3 regions of the Amycolatopsis mediterranei genome follow, and region 2 is predicted to be linked to each of the others. Evidence: riboswitches for the same ligand, from Rfam matches in the RefSeq annotation. Region 2 holds a riboswitch; each other region holds the start of a gene.

Region 1 (6,161 bases), 1.8 Mb from region 2:
ACCACGACCGCGATCCGCCGGGTCAGCAGGTGGTCGGCGAGCCACTGGACACCTTCGACGTCCAAGTGGTTGGTCGGTTCGTCGAGCACGACGAGGTCGAGCTCGCCGGTCAGCGCGGCCGCCAGCGAAACGCGGCGCCGCTCGCCACCGGAGAGGTTCGCGGTCGGCGTGTCGAGCCCGATCGCGGTGATACCCAGACCGTCCACAATGGATCGGACGCGCGCGTCCGCCGCCCATTCGTGCTCGGCGCCGTAGCGTTCGAGCACGACCTCGCCGACGCTGCTGCCGTGCGGCAACTCGGTCCGCTGGGTGACGACGGCCATCCGCAGGCCGCCGACGTGGCTCACCCGCCCGGAATCGGGCTCGGCGAGTCCGGAAAGGACTTCCAGCAGGGTGGTCTTGCCGCCGCCGTTGAGGCCGACGACGCCGATGCGCTGCCCGGCCGCGACGCCGAGGGAGACGCCGTCCAGGAGCGGGCGAACCCCGTAGGACTTGCTCACCGACTCGAGATTGACCAGGTTGGCCATCCGTTCAGCCGATCCTTTCAACGATGATGAACCGGGTCGCCACGACCATGGTCGCGTCGTCCACGGTGAATTCCGGATCTTCGAGCGCGGCGCGCATTTCGTCGCCCTGCCAGTACTCCGTGTGGCCGGCGCGCCATCCGGCGACGCTCGTGTCGCCCTCACCCTCGTCGAGCGCGTGCTGCAAGTCCACTTCGGACAGAGGAAGCACGCGCACCTCGGTGGTCTCGAGCACCGCGACCCCCACGCCGGCCGAGTCGATCATCAGCTCGCGCTCGCCGACGACAGGCAGCTCTTCGCCGTACTTCTCGTACTCGGCGACCAAGCCGGTGGTCGACGTCTTCTCCCCGCGCAGGATCGCCGCGACCAGCTTGTCGCGCAGCGGGCCGGGGAACGCGAACTCGGCGTGCTTCACGCGTGCACCCGCGGCGGCGTCGGCCGGTTCGCGTCGTCGCCGCCGACCACGCGGGCGCCGGGGACCGGGCCGTGGGCCACGCGGACCGTCCGGCACACGCCGGCACCCGACAGCTCGGCCGCGACCTCCACCGCCGACTGCGCGTCTTCGCAGAGGAACGCGCACGTCGGGCCGGAGCCGGACACCGTGCCCGCGAGCGCGCCCGCGTTGACCCCCGCCCGGAGCGTGCGGCGCAGGTCGGGCCGCAGCGAGACCGCCGCCGCCTGCAGGTCGTTGCCCAGCAGCAGGGCCAGCTGGCGCGGGTCGCCGGAGGCCAGCGCCTCGACGACCGGCGTGTGCGAGCCGATCCGGGGCGGGTTGCCCGCCGCGCGCAGGCGGTCCAGTTCGCCGAACACCTTCGGCGTGGACAGCCCTTCGGCGGCGAAGGCCAGCACCCAGTGGAACGTGTGCCGCGACAGCACCGGGACCAGCTGCTCACCGCGGCCGGTACCCAGCGCGGTGCCGCCGTAGAGCGCGAACGGGACGTCGCTGCCCAGGCCGGCGGCGATTTCGGCCAGCTCGTCCCGGGTGACGTCGAGGTTCCACAGGCTCGCCAGCCCGACGAGCGTCGCCGCGGCGTCGGCACTGCCGCCCGCCATGCCGCCGGCCACCGGGATGCCCTTGCGCAGCACCACCCGGACCTTCGGCTCCCCGGCGCGGCCGACGTGCCCGGCCAGCGCTTCGACCGCCCGCCAGGCCAGGTTCTTCGGGCCGGTCGGGACCGAGCCCTCCCCCTCGCCGTAGACCTCGATGCCGGGCTCTTCGGTGACCGCGACGGTCACTTCGTCGGTCAGCGACAGCGCCTGGAAGACGGTCACCAGCTCGTGGTAACCGTCTTCGCGCAGGTCGTCGACCGCAAGGTGCAGGTTCACCTTGGCCGGGACCCGGACGGTGACTGGGGGCGGAACTACGGCGAGCACCCGACCAGCCTACGTGCCCGCCGAAACGCCCCGATGCGACCTGCGCATCGGGGCGTTCGGGAGCTACGGGTCAAGCGGCCGCGACGCCCTGGGGCCCGCGGGCGGTGTACGTCACGTGGCCGCCGCGCTCGGCGACCCACGCCAGCGCCGCGTCGGCCCGCTCGCCGCGGACGCCGAGGCGGAACCGGCCGACCGGGGTGTCGCCGACGCGGGTCAGGCCGCCGCCGATGGTGGCGAACTCGACGTCGAAGCGGCCCGCGGCCTCGGGCAGCAGCGCGCCGACCGAGGCGAAGCCGACCAGCACGACGTCGGCCGAGCGGTCGTAGCGCGCCGCCTGCGAGCGGGCGGTCTCGATGGCCGGCAGCAGCGCCTGCGCGGTGCGGCTGGCCGGGTCCGAGATCAGGTCGAGGACCGTGCCGCGCTCGACGACCGTGCCGTCCTCCAGCACCGCGACGTCGTCGCAGACCCTGCGGACCACGCCCGCGTCCGGCGTCGTGACGACGACGGTGACGCCCAGCTCGGAGCGCGCCCGGTCGAGGACGGCGAGCACCGCGCCGGCCTCCTCCGGGTCGACACCGGCGGTCGGGTCGTCGGCCAGCAGCACGGCGGGGGCCGCCGCCAGGGCCTTCGCGACCGCGACGCGGCGCAGCTGACCGGCGGACAGCTCGCTGGGCCGCTGCGCGGCGCGCGGGGTCAAGCCGACGAGGTCGAGCAGCGAGCCGACCCGGCTGCGGCGCTGCGGGCCGTCGATGCCGAGCTGCTCGAGCGGGGAGGCGATGTTGCCGGCGATGGTGCGTTCGGCGATCAGCTCCGGTTTCGTCGAGACGACGCCGAGCTGGCGGCGGATCTCCCGGAGGCGGCGGCCGTCGAGGGTGCCGGTGTTGAGGCCGTCGAGGCGCACGACGCCGCGGTCGGGGCGCTCCTGCAGCGCGATGCACCGGGCGAGAACGGACTTGCCGGACCCGGCGGGACCGACCACGCCGAAGAGCGAGCCGGCCTGGACTTCGACGCTCACGTCCCGCAGCGCGACGACGGAATTTCCATTGGTGGCAAAGGTTTTCGACAGATTTTCGACGGTGATCACGAAGGCTCCAGAAAACGGGGTGCACGCATGGCGGCACCCGGCCGCAAGCAAGTTCCGTCCTGTTCGGACGGTGCATGAAGAAGAGGTGGACCGGCTACGACAAGCTCAGTTGGAGCGTCGACATGCGGTCACGGAGCGGCGGCCTTCGTCGACTACGCGACGCCTGGTCAGGAGCAGGGGGCGAGCTACCCTCTTCATCGAAAACGGCCTCCATCGGTCCTGGCGGTAGCACCTGCCCTGTGGAGGGTGGTTGCTGCGACTTCGGCGAGCCAGGTCTCTCAGTCGCTCGGGATGGACGTACTGAGTAAAACCGATCCCGAGGAGCGAACGCAAGCCCGTTGGCCCAGATCACACGAGTGGAGGTGTCCGAATGGCGGGATCACGGGCGGCGAGGGCGTATTTTCACGCTTCCACTGTGGATATCCCACGGGCGGATGGCTAACGCGCGGCGGCGATCCGGGCGAAGTCGTGCACGTCCAGCTGCTCGCCGCGGGTCCGGGGGTCGATCCCGGCGGCCGTCAGCAGCTCGCCGGCGCGCTCGGCCGAGCCCGCCCAGCCGGCGAGCGCGGCCCGGAGCGTCTTCCTGCGTTGTGAGAAGGCGGCGTCCACCAGACCGAAGAGCAGCTCCCGGTCTTCGGACGCCGTCGTGTCGCCGCGTTCGAAGGCGACGAGCGCGGAATCGACGTTCGGCACGGGCCAGAACACCGAGCGTGGCACGGCGGCGACCTTGCGTGCGGAGCCGTACCAGGCGAGCTTCACGCTCGGCACGCCGTAGATCCGGCTGCCGGGGCCGGCGGCCATCCGGTCGGCGACCTCGGTCTGCACCATGACGAGGCCCTTCCGGAGCGAAGGTACTTCGGCCAGCAGGTGCAGCACGACGGGCACGGCGACGTTGTAGGGCAGGTTGGCGACGAGGGCGGTCGGCTCACCCAGTTCTCCCCGGGTGACGCGCATGGCGTCGGCCCCGACGACGTCGAGGTTCCCGGCGACCTCGGGTCCGCGCTCGGCGACGGTCTTGGGCAGCCGCTCGGCGAGCTTGGGATCGATCTCGACGGCGACGACGTGGGCACCGGTGGCGAGCAGCCCGAGGGTCAGCGACCCGAGCCCGGGCCCGACCTCGAGCACGACGTCGCCCGGAGCGACGTTCGCCAGCTCGACGATCCGGCGGACGGTGTTGGGATCGTGCACGAAGTTCTGCCCGAGCTTCTTCGTCGGCCGCACGTCGAGTTCGGCCGCCAGCCCGCGGATCTCGGCAGGTCCCAGCAGTTCAACCACCGGACGAGCCTACTTGACCCCGGAACTCGCGTGATCAGCGGCGGAACTCGCGTGATTGGCGCACGCGGAACGGCCCCCGTCCACTGAGGACGGGGGCCGTTCCGGGAAAGCGTCAGGCCTTCTTGCCGCAGACCGGCCAGGCGCTGTAGCTGCCGCCGCGGCCGGCCTTGACCTTCTCCGCGATCGCGATCTGCTGCTCACGGGAGGCCTGGTTCGGCAGCGCGGCGTACTCGTCGCCGCCGTAGGCGTTCCACGTCTGCTTGTCGAACTGGAGGCCGCCGTAGTAGCCGTTGCCGGTGTTGATGGCCCAGTTGCCACCCGACTCGCACTGCGCGATGCGGTCCCACGCGGAACCGTCGCCGACGTCCGGGGTCGGGGCCTGCTTGGTGCCGACGTGGATGATCTTCGGCTTCGGCTGGGTGAGGACCTTCTCGGAGACGCTCTCGCGAGCGACCTCCTTGCCGTTCTTCTGCGTGACCTTGTAGGTCACTTCCTTCTCACCGGGCGTGCCCGGGTCTTCGACCGAGGTCTTGCCCTTGGCGAGGTCCGGGTCGTCGACCTTCTGCTCGGGCGGGTCGATGGACTCCTTCTGGACGACCGTCGAGACGCCGGTGCGGCTGATGTGCACCTCGGCGCCGTCGGTCAGCTTGACGTCCAGACCACCCTCGGCCTGGTCCTCCGGGCCCAGGGTGAGCTTGTACTCGCCCAGGAACTCCTTCGTCGTGACCGCGGTCGTCTTCACCTGCTTCGGCGCGTTGGCCCCGTCGTACAGGGTGATGTTCTTGAGGGTCTTGATCTCGACGGTCGCGCCCTGCAGGGGCAGTTCGCCGTCCTTCGGCATCGACATCCACGTGCCGGGCTTGTCCATGCCGGTCATGCCCAGCTGGGACAGCGCGTCGCCGAGGTGGGTCGCACGGACCCAGGAGGTGTGCTCCGCGCCGTCGACGATCATCTTCAGCTGGCGGCCGCGCTCGAGCTTGATGACACCGCCGTCGCCGACCTCCGCCTGCGGGGAGGGGGACAGCGAGTCGTGCGCGCCGACGGACAGGCCCGCGTCCTCGAGCACCTCGCCGACGGTGCCGCCGAAGGAGTGCACGGTCTGCTGGTGGCCGTCGACGTCGACGGTGATGCTCTTGTTCATCGCCAGCGCGGCCGCGCCGCCGCCGGCGACGCTGATCATCACGCTGAGGACGGCGCCCTTGAGGAACCGGCGCTTCCAGATCTTGGTGGTCTCGCGCAGACCCTCGTCCAGCGCGGCCCGCTTGGCCTGCGGGGACGCGGTCCGGTCCGACTCGATCTCGTCCGGGATGACGATCGGCGGCAGGTACGTCGTCTCGGCGTTGATGAGCCGGATCAGCTCGTCGACGTCGACGTCGATCTCGGCCATCATCGCGTCGGCGTCCGGGCCGAGCGCGGCGAGGATGTCCTGCTGCGTGATGTTCGGGTCGTCGGAGAAGTCGAGCTGGCCGTACGCAGTGTTCTCGAAATCGCGCTCGAGGACGGCCGCGGAGCGCGCTCCAGCCTGTCTGCTACCTGTCACCGGGTCGTTCCCTTTCCCAAGACATCGTTCGGGGCGACGTCTTTACGTCTGGGCCCGCAGCCGGCGCCATCGTCACGGTTCCAGGCCGTACCGCTCCTGGTTCCGCTTCCCCGACGTGCACTGACGTGACTGTGGGCGTAACAGCCGGCAACTGCATGCGCAGTACCGACCGGCACGATCACGGGACAGTAACGGGTCGCGGCGGGTTGCGCAAACACCCCCCGGAGTGTCGTGATCTGGGTCACTCCATCAGGTGGACGAGCGGGGAACCCTGTTGTCGCAATGCGTTCAACCCGTTGTGACACTGGGGAGTCGGTAGACCCGCTCGGCGGTGGTCCGGACCGCTTCGGCGACTTCGTGGACA
Region 2 (6,161 bases):
GTCCGGATCGGCGATCCAGGCCTCGTCGAGGCCCCACGGCATCCGCTGGGCGTCCTGCACCGGCTCCAGGCCCTTCGCCTTGAGGTCGGCCAAGGTGCCGGCGAGGTCCCGGACCTGCAGCCAGAGCACCAGATCGGGCGACGAGCCCGTCTCACCCGCCCCGGAGACCTCCAGGGAGCCGTGGCCGAGGAAGAACACGGTGCCACCCGGGAATTCCCGCTCCACGGCCAGGCCGAGGGTGTCGCGGTAGAACGCCGTGGACGCGGCGACGTCCCGCGGGCGGATCAGCAGCCGGCTCTTCAGGATCTCCATCCGACCATCCCTACCGGACGGGCTCAGGCGGCCGCAATCGCGGCGACGCCGGACAGCACGATCACCGACCCGGCCAGCCGCCGCCCGGCGTCACGCTCGCCCAGGACCAGCCACGCGGCGAGCCCGCCGAACACGATGCTCAGCTCCCGGGCGGGCGCGACCAGGCTGACCGGCGCCATGGTGAGGGCGAACAGCACGAGGATGTAGGCGATCGGCGACAGGACCGCGACGAGCACGACCTCGCGGCGCTGTTCGCGCCAGATCCGCGTCACTTCGGCGCGATCGGCCAGGGCGCCGGGCACGAGCAGCACGCTCTGCAGGACCGAGCCGAGGCCGAAGTAGACGACCGGGGGCACGCCGAGGCCGGTCACCGAGTGCGCGTCCCAGAGCGTGTAGCCGGCGATGACGGCCCCGGTCAGCAGGCCGTGGAGGATCCCGGCTTTCACCGCGCCGGGGTCGCCCGCCGTGCGGCCGGTGCTGATCACCAGCACCCCGGCGACGACCAGGAACGCACCGAGCAGGCCGAGCGGACCGGGCCGCTCGCCGAGCACCAGGACGGCGGCCAGCACCGACAGCAACGGCCCGGTGCCGCGCGCGACGGGGTAGACGACGGAGAGATCCCCGACGCGGTACCCGTGCTGCAGCACGACGCCGTAGCCGATGTGCAGGACGGCGGTGACCGCGGCGGCGAGCAGCCAGCTCCACTGTGGACGGTGGTGGCCGACGACGAGCAGCACGACCGTGACCGGAAGCAGCAGGATGGCGCCGGCCGTGTAGTAGAGCCAGACGAACTGGGTGCCACCGGAGGAGATGCGCTTGGCCACCAGGTTCCAGGCGGCGTGCATGACGGCGGCGGCGAGGACAAGGGACAAGGCGGTGGCGTTCAGGGGACCCCTTCGGGTGTTCGCGCGCGCGAACACCCCGGTCCTCCAGGCTTTTGCCCCGTCAGATGAACGACCGGCCGTCCGGGCCCGCCGATGGTGCCGCTCGGACCAGGCCCACCGGTCCTGGTTGTGTGGTGCGGGCGGCACGGACCGGCGACGGAACCCTAGGCACTGCCGTCGCCCACGGTACTCCCGGCTCCGGATGCCGGCGGCCCGGCTGTTAGAGTGGTCGCTCGCTGCCCGTGCGGCATTCCGTCATGGAGGAAACCTGCTTTTCGGAGCGGGGCCACTTCAGCGCGGCGGCGAATCTCACCGAGTGAAACAGGAGTTGCCCTATGGCCAACATCAAGTCGCAGATCAAGCGCATCACGACGAACGAGAAGGCGCGTCAGCGCAACCAGGCGATCCGGTCCTCGGTGAAGACCGCGATCCGCAAGGTCCGCGAAGCCGCCGAGGCCGGCGACAAGGCCAAGGCCGTCGAGCTGCAGCGCGACGCCGCCCAGAAGCTGGACAAGGCCGTCTCGAAGGGCGTCATCCACGCCAACCAGGCCGCCAACAAGAAGTCGGCGCTGGCCAAGCGCGTCAACGCGCTCTGAGCTGGTTGATTTCTGAGCAGGCCCCGGCTTCGGCCGGGGCCTTCTTCATGTCCGGACTTCGCATCAGACTCTTCGCGTCCAGGCTTCGCGTCGAGCTTCGCGTCTGGGCCCTTCGCGCCCGGGCTCTTGCGTCGGCCCTTCGCGTCCAGGCCCGTTGCATCCGGGCCTCGTGTCCAGGCCCTTCGCGTCCAGGCCCGTTGCATCCAGGCTTCGTGTCCGGGCCCGGCCGCGGTCAGCGGTCGCCCTTGGCCGCCGCCACCTCGAGGACCGCGCGCTCCAGCGCGTAGCCCGGGTCCGCCGCCACGCCCTTGACCTCGGCGTTCAGTCGCGCGACCACGCGCATCGCCGTCGCGAGACCGTCGGGGTTCCAGCCGCGGGACTGCCCCTGTGCCTTGCGGATCTTCCACGGCGGCATGCCCAGCTCGCCCGCAAGCTGATTCGGGTTGCCCCGGCCCGCGCCGGAGACCCGGGCGATCGTCCGGACCGCGTCGGCCAGCGCGTCGGCGACCAGGACGTGCGGGACACCCAGCTGCATCGCCCAGCGCAGCGACTCCAGCGCCGCCGCACGGTCGCCGCTGACCGCCTTCTCCGCGACCGCGAAGCCGGTGACGTCGGCACGGCCGCGGTGGTAGCGGCGGACCGCGTCGGCGTCGACCGTGCCGCCCGTGTCCGCGACCAGCTGCGTCGCCGCCGAAGAGAGTTCCCGCAGGTCGGAGCCCACGGCGTCGAGCAGGGCGGCGACCCCCGCCGGGTCGATCTTGCCGCCCACCCGGCGCACCTCGTGGCGCACGAACTGCTCCCGCTCGGCCGGCTTGGTCAGTCTCGGGCACTCGGTGATCTCGGCGCCGGCCTTCTTCAGCGCCGTCGGCAGCGACTTGCCCGCCTTGCTGCGGCCGCCACCGGTGTGCACGACGACGAGCACCACCCCGTCGGCGGGGTCCTTCAGGTAAGCCGCGACGGCGTCGGCCAGCTCCTGCGAGATGTCCTGCGCCGACTCCAGGACGATCACCCGGCCTTCGCTGAACAGCGACGGGCTGACCAGCTCGGCCAGCTCGGGCGCTGTGAGATCGGACACCCGGACCCGGGTCAGCTCGGCGGTCGCGTCCATCACGCGGGCGGCGGCGAGCGTCTCGCGGACGGCCCGCTCGATCAGCAGTTCTTCCTCACCCAGCACCAGCTGCAGCGGGGCCGGGGCGGTGGCTTGCGCGGTCACCCGGGAATCCTCTCACTCGTGCTCCGGTGCGCCCGCTCCGGTGATGTCGAGCGGCCACCGTGGCACGGCCCGAGCGCGATGTCGTACGGTGTAGCCGAGGCAGCCCGCCCCGGATCTCCGGCGTGCGCGCACCGACAACTGAATACCGCTCATCCAGAGGGGCAGAGGGAACGGCCCGACGAAGCCCCGGCAACCGGCGTACAGCCTGTCATCCCGCGATCGCGGGATAGCTGACGACCACGGTGCCAATTCCGGCCCGCTTCGGCGGGGCAGATGAGGAAAGGAACCTCGCGATGACCGCCACCCTCGGCACGACCTCCACCACCAAGACCCCGGATCTCGGACCCGCCGTCGAGCTGGTGTCGAAGGAAGAGGGCCACCGGCAGCCGCTCGCTCCGGAGTTCGTCTCCGCCGAAGACTTCTCACCGCTCGAGGTCGCCTACGACTTCGGCCGCGTCCGCCGCGAAGACATCGAAGCCGGCCCCAAGAACATCTGGCGCTACAAGAAACTCCTTCCCGTTCCGTCCAACGTCGAAGAGATCCCGAACACCGAGCCGGGCGCGACGCGCCTGGTCCGCGCCGACCGCCTCGCCAAGGAACTCGGCCTCAAGCGCGTGTGGGTCAAGGACGACACCGGCAACCCGACGCACTCGTTCAAGGACCGCGTCGTCGCCGTCGCGCTGGCCGCGGCCCGCGAGTTCGGTTTCGAGGTGCTCGCGTGTCCCTCGACCGGCAACCTGGCCAACGCGACGGCCGCCGCCGCGGCCCGCGCCGGCTGGCGGTCGGTCGTGCTGATCCCCAAGTCTCTCGAGCGCGCCAAGATCCTCACCACCGCGGTGTACGACGGCGACCTCATCGCCATCGACGGTAACTACGACGACGTCAACCGCCTCGCCACCGAGCTCGCCGGCGAGCACCCGAAGTGGGCGTTCGTCAACGTGAACGTCCGGCCGTACTACTCGGAGGGCTCGAAGACGCTGGCCTTCGAGGTCGCCGAGCAGCTCGGCTGGCGCATCCCGCCGCAGATCGTCGTGCCGATCGCCTCCGGTTCGCAGCTGACCAAGGTGGACAAGGGTTTCCGTGAGCTGGGGCAGCTCGGTCTCGTGGACGCCAGCCCGTACAAGGTGTTCGGCGCGCAGGCCACCGGCTGCTCGCCGGTGTCGGCCGCGTTCCGCGCCGGCCAGGACGTGGTCCAGCCGGTGAAGCCGGACACGATCGCCCGCTCGCTGGCGATCGGCAACCCGGCCGACGGCCCGTACGTGCTCGACATCGTCAACCGCACCGGCGGCGCGATCGAGGACGTCTCCGACGAAGAGGTCGTCGAGGGCATCCGCCTGCTGGCCCGCACCGAAGGCATCTTCACCGAGACGGCCGGCGGGGTCACCGTCGCCACGGCAAAGAAGCTGGTCGAGACGGGCAAGCTGGACCCGGACGCCGAGACCGTGCTGCTCATCACCGGCGACGGCCTCAAGACCCTCGACGCGATCGAGAACCACGTCGGCCCCAAGGCGACCCTGCCGCCCTCGGCCGCAGCCGTGAACAAGGCCCTCGGCTACTGATCATCAGCCGTTCGGGGGCGGGCGAGGCGGCTCGCCCCCGAACGGCAATACCCCCTTCCGCACTTCTGGGCCGTTAAGGTCGGCATCCACCAGTGGATCGACTCGTTCGCGGAGGTTCGGGGTATGCGGTGGGCTGCGGACACGTCCGGCGATCTCGGCACGCATTGGATGATCACTGCCGAGCGTGACGGCCAGCAGCTGCCGGTGACAGTTGTCGCGAAGTGGCAGTGGTACAAGAAGGGATCCCGGCGAGACCGGCTGAGATACGCGGTCATCGAAATCGCCGCTCTCGCCGGTTCGGCCGCGATTCCGGTGGCCGCCGCTGCCCATCTCGACTCTGTCGTCATCGCCGCTCTGGGCGCGTTCGTCCTGATCGCCACCGGGATCCGGACCACCTTCGGGCTGCACGAGAACTGGGTGGAGCACAGCCAGATCGGCTACGCGATCGAGCGTGAAGCCGCATTGTTCCTCCATTCGTCACCGCCTTACGATCGCGCGGACGCTGTCCAAGTGCTGGTTGCCCGGGTCGAAACCCTGTCGGACGAGGGTGGGCAGCAGTGGGCTCGACGTCGGATGAGCGTCGAACGCGGCCGCCAAAGCCACGAGACTCCGCGGAAGCCCGTCGAATGACGGCCCTCCTGGTCACCGGCGGGGCGGCCCGCGCGGCTCACCTCGGCGGACTATCGCCGTTCCGGTGACCACTGCCGTGTCTCCGTCGACATCCGTCCGAGTCACCCGCGCGCCGAGCGCAGCCAAAGTGTCCATTGTGGACTTGCTGGGGTGCCCGTACGTGTTTCCCGCGCCCACGCTGACCAAGGCCACCTGTGGGGCCACCGCCGCGAGGAACGACGGCAGCGAGTAGCGGCTGCCGTGGTGCGGCACCTTCAACACCTCCGCCTTCAGATCTCCGATGTCGGCCAGCAGGTCTGCCTGCGCGGCCAGTTCGACGTCGCCGGTCAGCAGGACCCGGCCCGCCGTGGTCTGCGCTCGGAGCACCACCGAGCTGTTGTTGATCGTCGTGCCGTCCTGTGGCCCGTCCGAGCGGGCCGGTACGTAGCGCGGGCCCAGGACGTCGAGCGCCAGGCCTGGCCAGGCCAGCCGCTCACCCGGATTCAGCTCCACCAGCGGCACCGCCCGCCGGGCGGCCTCGGTAGCCACCTGGCGCCACGCCCACCCGGGCGACCGCCCCGGGCCGACGGCGATCGCGCCGACCGCGCGGCCGTCGAAGACCGAAGCGAGGCCGCCGATGTGGTCGGCGTGCAGGTGGCTCAGCACCAGCAGCGGGATCCGGTCGACCGCCAGCCGGTGCAGGCACTCGTCGACCGGCCCCGGCTCGGGTCCGGCGTCCACAACGACCGCCCGTCCCGGCTCGGCGGTCGCCAGCACGACGGCGTCGCCCTGGCCGACGTCGCATTCGACCATCGCCCAGTTCCGCGGCGGCCACGCCGGCGCCAGCACCCGGACCGGCACGAAAACCAGCAGCGCGCCGGCGACGAGCACCGCCATCAGCACCCGCACCCGCCGTAGCCGGACCGCGAGCACCAGCACCACGAGGACGGCGGCGGCCAGGAGACCGCCCACCCAGCCACCGGGCCAG
Region 3 (6,161 bases), 4.4 Mb from region 2:
GCCCGGCGGCGTGCGGCCGGTGGACGGCAACCCGGCCCCGCTGCTGCGCTCGGCGCTCACCGGGCAGGTCACCGCCGCGGCCGGCGGGGGATTCGCCGTCGAACGCGTCGATGCCGGTGGCAAGAGCCTCGAGACGCTGTTCGGGAAGGCGTCGGCCGAGGGGGCGAAGCCGCTCGTGGCGAGCCTGAGCCTGGATGCGCAGAACGCCGCCCAGGCCGCGGTGGACGGCTACCAGGGATCGGCGATGCTCGTCGCCCTCGACACGGGTTCCGGCGACATCCTCGCCGTCGCGCAGAACACCGCGGCCGGAAACTCGCCGAAGGCGCTCAACGGCCTGTACGAGCCGGGGTCGTCGTTCAAGATCGCGACCTCGGTGGCGGCGGTCCAGCAGAGCGGGCTCGACGCGGCTTCGCCGGTCGACTGCCCGGGCGTCGCGACGATCGGCACCCGGACGGTCAAGAACGAGGGCTTCGAGCTGGGCGCGACCAACCTGCAGACGGCGTTCGCGCGCTCCTGCAACACGACGTTCGGGCAGCTGGCGCTCGGCCTGCCCGCGGACGGGCTGAAGAAGGCGGCCGACGAGCTGGGCCTCAACGCCGACTACGAGATCCCCGGGCTCAAGACGGAGCTGGGGAAGGTCGAGCCCGCGGCGAGCAAGGACGAGCAGGTCGAGGACGGGTTCGGCCAGGGCCGCATCCAGGCCAGCGCCCTCGGCGGCACGCTGATGGCCGCCACGGTCGCCTCCGGCAAGGCGATCACGCCGCGGCTGTGGCACGACGTCGAGACCAAGGTGGTCAAGGGCTACTCCCCGCCGCCGGCGTCGGTGCTCGGCGAGGTGCGGAAGATGATGCGCGCGGTGGTGACCAGCGGCACCGGCCGCGCGGCCGCGGCGTCGGGCACCGTCTTCGGCAAGACGGGCACCGCCCAGTTCGGCGACGGCAAGCAGGCCACGGGCTGGTTCGTGGGCTACCGCGGCACCATCGCCTTCGCGGTGGTCCTGGAGAACTCGAACGACTCGGGCCCGGCCGTCCAGGTCGCCGCCAAGTTCCTCAAACCCCTCTGACCCCGGACCCAGCCGGACGACACGCGTACCCACGCGGACGACACGCGTACCTGGATGGACGACACGCGGAGGCAGGCGGCCGGCGCCGTGTCGTCCGGCTGAGTACGCGTGTCGTCCGGCTGAGTACGCGTGTCGTCCACCGGGGTACGCGTGTCGTCCGGCTGGGTACGACGGTTCGGCCGTGGCCGAACCGTCGGGGCCGTAGCGTGGGGGTATGGAGACGATCGCGCTGGCCGAGGTGGCCGCGGTGCTCGCCGACCCGAGCCGGGCCACCATGTGCCTCGTGCTGCTGGACGGCCGGGCCTGGACCGTCGGCGAGCTCGCGAAGGCGGCCGGGATCGCCCTCTCGACGGCCAGCGAGCACGTCAGCCGGCTGGCCGGGGCCGGTTTCGTCGTCCGGGTCAAGCAGGGGCGGGCCAGCTACGTCCGGATCGCCGATCCGCGCGTCGCCGAGCTGATCGAGCACCTGGCCCAGCACGCCGAGCACCGCCCGGTGACCGGTCTCAAGTCGTCGCTGCGGGCGCGGCGGCTCGGGTTCGCGCGGACCTGCTACGACCACCTCGCCGGCGAGCTCGGCGTGGCGCTGCGCGAAGGCATGCTCGCCACCGGCCTGCTCGGCACCGCCGACGGCCTGGCCCTCACCCCGCGCGGGCGATCGGTGCTGGCCGACCTCGGCGTGCCGGTCGCCGCCGGGCGGCGGCCGCTGCTGCGTGACTGTCTGGATTGGACGGAGCGCCGCGACCACCTCGCCGGCGCCCTGCCCGCGGCGCTGCTCGACCGCGCGGTCGACGCCGGCTGGGTGGCCAGGGACGGCCACCGCGCCGTCAAGGTGCTGCCCGCGGCGGGGGAGCCGTTCGCCGCTCTCGGTGTCGATCTCGACGCGCTCGGTGGGGTCGCGGCGCCTTAACACACCGGGTGTCCGGCGACGGGCAGCGGTACACGAACGAGTTAACCCGCGCGCCTCACTATTCTGAGGGCCCCACGGCACTCGGGAGGAGGCGGGCATGGACCAGCTTCCCGTGCTGCTCGGCGTCGGCGGTGTCGTGCTCCTCGCCTCCGTGCTGGCCGTGCGCGTGTCGATCCGGCTCGGCCTGCCCTCGCTGCTGCTGTACCTGGCCATCGGCGTCCTGCTGGGCGAAGCCGGCTTCGGCATCCGGTTCGACAACCCCGGGCTGACCCAGTCGCTCGGGCTCGCCGCGCTCGTCATGATCCTCGCCGAAGGCGGGCTGACCACCCGGTGGTCGGCGGTGAAACCCGCGCTGGGCCGCGGAATCGCACTGTCCACAGTGGCCGTCGTGGCGAGCGTCGCGGTGACCGGCGCGGCGCTGCACTGGCTGCTGGGCCTGGACTGGCGGCTGGCGCTGCTGTGGGGCGCGGTGCTCGCCTCGACCGACGCGGCCGCGGTGTTTTCGGTGCTGCGTACCGCGGGCATCGGCCACCGGCTCACCGGCGCGCTCGAACTCGAGTCGGGCATCAACGACGCGCCGGCCTACATCGCCGTCGTGGTGCTGGCCGAAGGCACCACTGTGGACTGGACGCTGCCGCTGCTGGTGGTCTACGAGCTGACGGCGGGCCTGGTCATCGGGCTCGCCTTCGGCTGGCTCGGCGGGTTCGCGCTGCGCCGGGCCGCGCTGCCGGCGACCGGCCTCTACCCGCTCGCCACGGTCGCGGTGTGCGTCGTCGCGTACTCGTCCGGGCAGCTGCTGCACGCGTCCGGGCTGCTCGCCACCTACGTCGCCGCGCTGGTGCTCGGCAATTCGCGGCTGCCGCACCGGTCGGACACGCTGTCGTTCGCCGAGGGCCTGGGCTGGCTGGCGCAGATCGGGCTGTTCGTGCTGCTCGGGCTGTTCGCGTCGCCGGGCCGGCTGCTCGACGCGATCGTGCCGGGCCTGGTCGCGGGCGGGGTCGTGCTGCTGCTGGCGCGGCCGGTCTCGGTCGTCCTGGCGATGCTGCCGTTCCGGCTGCCGTGGCGGGAACAGGCCTTCCTGTCGTGGGCCGGGCTGCGCGGCGCCGTGCCGATCGTGCTCGCCATGATCCCGCTGTCGCAGGGCCTGCCGGGCGCGCAGCGGCTGGTCGACGCGGTGTTCGTGCTGGTCATCGTGCTGACGCTGGTGCAGGGGGCGACGCTCGGCCCGCTCGCGCGCCGGCTCGGGCTGGCCAAGAAGTCCGAGCCGCACGAGGTCGAGGTCGACTCCGCGCCGCTGGACGAGCTGGGTGCCGAACTGCTGCAGGTCCGCATCCAGCCGGGCTCGAAGCTGCACGGCGTGTACCTGTCCGAGCTGCGGCTGCCCATCGGGGCGACGATCAGCCTGGTCGTGCGCGGCGGCGCGGGCTTCACCCCGCAGAAGACCAGCCGGCTGCAGGAGCACGACCAGCTGCTGGTCGTCACGACGAGCGCCGTCCGCGACGCCGCCGAGCGACGGCTGCGCGCCGTCGACCGGGCCGGGCGCCTGGCCCGCTGGAAGGGCGAATCCGGCCGCTGAGCACGCTCTGTGACCGGCGTCTCAGAATGTGAGGCGGGGGTTGGCCACCGGCGGCGTTCTCGGTTACCTTCTGGCTCAGGTCATGAGTGCCAGCGCGAAGCCCCGGCTTGCTGGCCGGCAACCCTCCTACCGCGGTGGGGTGCCCCGGGTGAAGACCGGGCCGGTCGCGCCGTGCGACGGGCAAGCGCGGGCCCCTCGCCGGGGTCCCCCGGATCGCCGAGGAGGCACCCCGATGACTCTCGCCATCGACCGCACCCAGCTCGAAAGCCCCGCAAGCCCCGAAACCCGCGCCGTCCCCGCCGTGGCGGGCGCGTCGCTGCGGGTTCCGCTGGTGACCGGCGGGGACATCGGCTACGCCAACCTCGACCACGCCGCGAGCGCCCCGTGCCTCGAGGCCGTCCGCGGCGCCGTCGACGAGTTCCTGCCCTGGTACGCCAGCGTCCACCGCGGGGCCGGCTTCGCGTCGCAGGTCTCCACCAGGCTCTACGAGCGCACCCGTGACACCCTGCGCCGCTTCGTCGGCGCCCGGCGGACCGACACCGTCGTCTTCACCCGCAACACCACCGACTCCTTCAACCTCCTCGCCCGCAGCCTGCCGCGGCACACCACGGTGATCGTGTTCGACACCGAGCACCACGCCGCGCTGCTGCCGTGGCAGGGGCCGCACGTCCGGCGGATCCCGACCCCGCGCACCCGCCTCGCCGCGGTGTCCGCTGTGGACGAAGCACTCGCGGACGCCCCGCAGGGACCGCGGCTGGTCGTCGTCACCGGAGCGTCCAATGTGACCGGTGAGCTGCTCCCGGTGGCGGAAATCGCCGCGGTGGCCCGGAAACACGGCGCCCGTATCGCGCTGGACGCCGCCCAGCTCGCCCCGCACCGCCGGATCTCGCTCAAGGAACTGGACGTCGATTACGTGGCCCTGTCCGGCCACAAGCTGTACGCGCCCTTCGGCGCGGGTGCGCTGATCGGGCGCGCCGACTGGCTGCGCGCGGCCCGGCCGTACCTCGCCGGCGGTGGCGCGACCAAGCTCGTCACCGAAGACGCCGTCGTCTGGAACACCGGCCCGGAGCGCCACGAAGCCGGTTCGCCCAACACGGTCGGCGTATACGCGCTCGGCGTCGCGTGCGAGACCCTGAGCCGGAACTGGGACGTCGTCGAGGCGCACGAACAGGCTCTGCTCACCCGGCTGCGCAAGGGCCTCGAGAGCATCCCCGGCTGCGCCGAGCTGCGGTTGTTCGACGCGCCGGTCGACCGGGTCGGCACGGTCAGCTTCGTCGTCGACGGCTTCGACCCGGGCTGGCTCGCCGCGGTGCTGTCCGCCGAGTACGGCATCGGCGTCCGCGACGGCGCCTTCTGCGCCCACATCGCGGCCAAGCGGCTGATCGGCGTCACCGGCGGCGACGGGCAGCAGGCGGTTCGCGTCAGCCTCGGCCTCGGCAGCACGGAAGAACACGTCGACCGCGTGCTCCTGGCGCTGCGGCAGATCGTCGCCCGCGGAGCGCGTTGGGAATACGCGAAGGTGGACGGCCGCTGGGCGCCGGTGGGCGACCCGCGGGAGCTGCCGCCCTTCTGCTGAGCGCTAGCCTGCAGCGATGGGGAGAGGGCCGCGTTTCTGGTTTCCGCTGGCACTGCTGGGATTCACCGAGATCGGCCTGGTCGCGGTGCAGCTGCCGGCCCGCCGCAGCCCGGCCGAGGACGAAGCCGCGAATCTCCTGCTCGAGCCGACGGTCCCGCACGGGACGACCGAGTACAGCCAAGCGCTGAGGTTTCCCCTGGAGGATTTCCACACGGGGGGGCACCGGCCCGCCGATCGGGCCCGGCTGGCTGGTCGGGCTCGGCGTGGTCCTCGCCGGCACGGCCGTCTGGTACGCGCGGGCCCGGCGGCCCGTCCGCACCGGGTGGTTCGTCCTCGGCACGATCGGGGCGCTGCTCGCCGTTCCGCTGCTCGACCTGGTCGGGTCCTGGCAGTTCCGGCTCGGCGACGGGCTGCGCGGCCCGCTGCTGGCGACGCTCGGCCTGCTCGTCCTCGCCGCGTACGAGCGCAGCCGGTTCGTCCTGCTGACGACGGTCGCGTTCGCGCTGGTCGCCGTGGTGCTTTCGGCGGACCTGGTGGGCATGCTGGTCTCGGCGCTGATCCTGCTGGCCGCCGCCTTCACCGCGTTGCTGCGGCAGCACCCCCGGACACCCTGACCGCCGGATTCGCGCAGGTCGCGCCGGTGTTCCTGACGCCGGTGGCGGCCTCGCCCGCCGCGGCGGGCGAGCCGTTCGCGCCCGCCGCCGGACGGGCCCGACACGGCCTGGCCGCCGCCGTGGACAATGGACCGGTGAGCACCGAGCCCAGCCACTCCGAACCCGACACCGCCGCGCCCGCCGATGCGGTGCCCGATCCCGCCGCGGACGCGCCCGAGAACCCGGAGATCCCGGCGAAGCCGCTGCTGCCCAAGCGGCGGGTCGGCTGGGTCTTCGCGGTCGCCGTCGTGTTCTGGGCGATCGACCTGGTGACGAAGAACCTGGTCGTCGCCAACCTGGAGGGCAAGGAGCCGGTCAAGGTTCTCGGCGGCCTCATCTACCTGCAGGTGATCCGCAACCCCGGCGCCGCGTTCTCGATGGCCACC

What was found. A riboswitch is a leader RNA that binds a small molecule or an ion and turns the genes downstream of it on or off. The one in region 2 is predicted to bind S-adenosylmethionine.
Region 1: linked by a shared signal. The riboswitch ahead of ISP_RS42605 (methionine ABC transporter ATP-binding protein) and the one ahead of thrC (threonine synthase) in region 2 are both predicted to bind S-adenosylmethionine.
Region 3: linked by a shared signal. The riboswitch ahead of ISP_RS15600 (aminotransferase class V-fold PLP-dependent enzyme) and the one ahead of thrC (threonine synthase) in region 2 are both predicted to bind S-adenosylmethionine.

What each region holds. Positions count from the first base shown of each region.
Region 1 covers NZ_CP100416.1:9,413,924-9,420,084, forward strand. Annotated here, with positions in the region: gene ISP_RS42590 (ABC-F family ATP-binding cassette domain-containing protein) at 1-527, opposite strand, end outside; gene ISP_RS42595 (ASCH domain-containing protein) at 532-939, opposite strand; gene ISP_RS42600 (4-(cytidine 5'-diphospho)-2-C-methyl-D-erythritol kinase) at 936-1,898, opposite strand; gene ISP_RS42605 (methionine ABC transporter ATP-binding protein) at 1,969-2,982, opposite strand; SAM riboswitch class I at 3,190-3,280, opposite strand; gene rsmA (16S rRNA (adenine(1518)-N(6)/adenine(1519)-N(6))-dimethyltransferase RsmA) at 3,421-4,257, opposite strand; gene ISP_RS42615 (resuscitation-promoting factor) at 4,370-5,797, opposite strand; gene ISP_RS42620 (TatD family hydrolase) at 6,086-6,161, opposite strand, start outside.
Region 2 covers NZ_CP100416.1:7,651,778-7,657,938, forward strand. Annotated here, with positions in the region: gene ISP_RS34280 (VOC family protein) at 1-312, opposite strand, end outside; gene ISP_RS34285 (EamA family transporter) at 336-1,199, opposite strand; gene rpsT (30S ribosomal protein S20) at 1,532-1,792, shown strand; gene holA (DNA polymerase III subunit delta) at 2,025-3,005, opposite strand; SAM riboswitch class I at 3,152-3,285, shown strand; gene thrC (threonine synthase) at 3,299-4,564, shown strand; gene ISP_RS34305 (DUF4231 domain-containing protein) at 4,688-5,194, shown strand; gene ISP_RS34310 (ComEC/Rec2 family competence protein) at 5,207-6,161, opposite strand, start outside.
Region 3 covers NZ_CP100416.1:3,266,142-3,272,302, forward strand. Annotated here, with positions in the region: gene ISP_RS15585 (penicillin-binding transpeptidase domain-containing protein) at 1-1,063, shown strand, start outside; gene ISP_RS15590 (ArsR/SmtB family transcription factor) at 1,278-1,970, shown strand; gene ISP_RS15595 (potassium/proton antiporter) at 2,068-3,546, shown strand; SAM riboswitch class IV at 3,625-3,739, shown strand; gene ISP_RS15600 (aminotransferase class V-fold PLP-dependent enzyme) at 3,779-5,122, shown strand; gene ISP_RS15605 (hypothetical protein) at 5,386-5,736, shown strand; gene lspA (signal peptidase II) at 5,763-6,161, shown strand, end outside.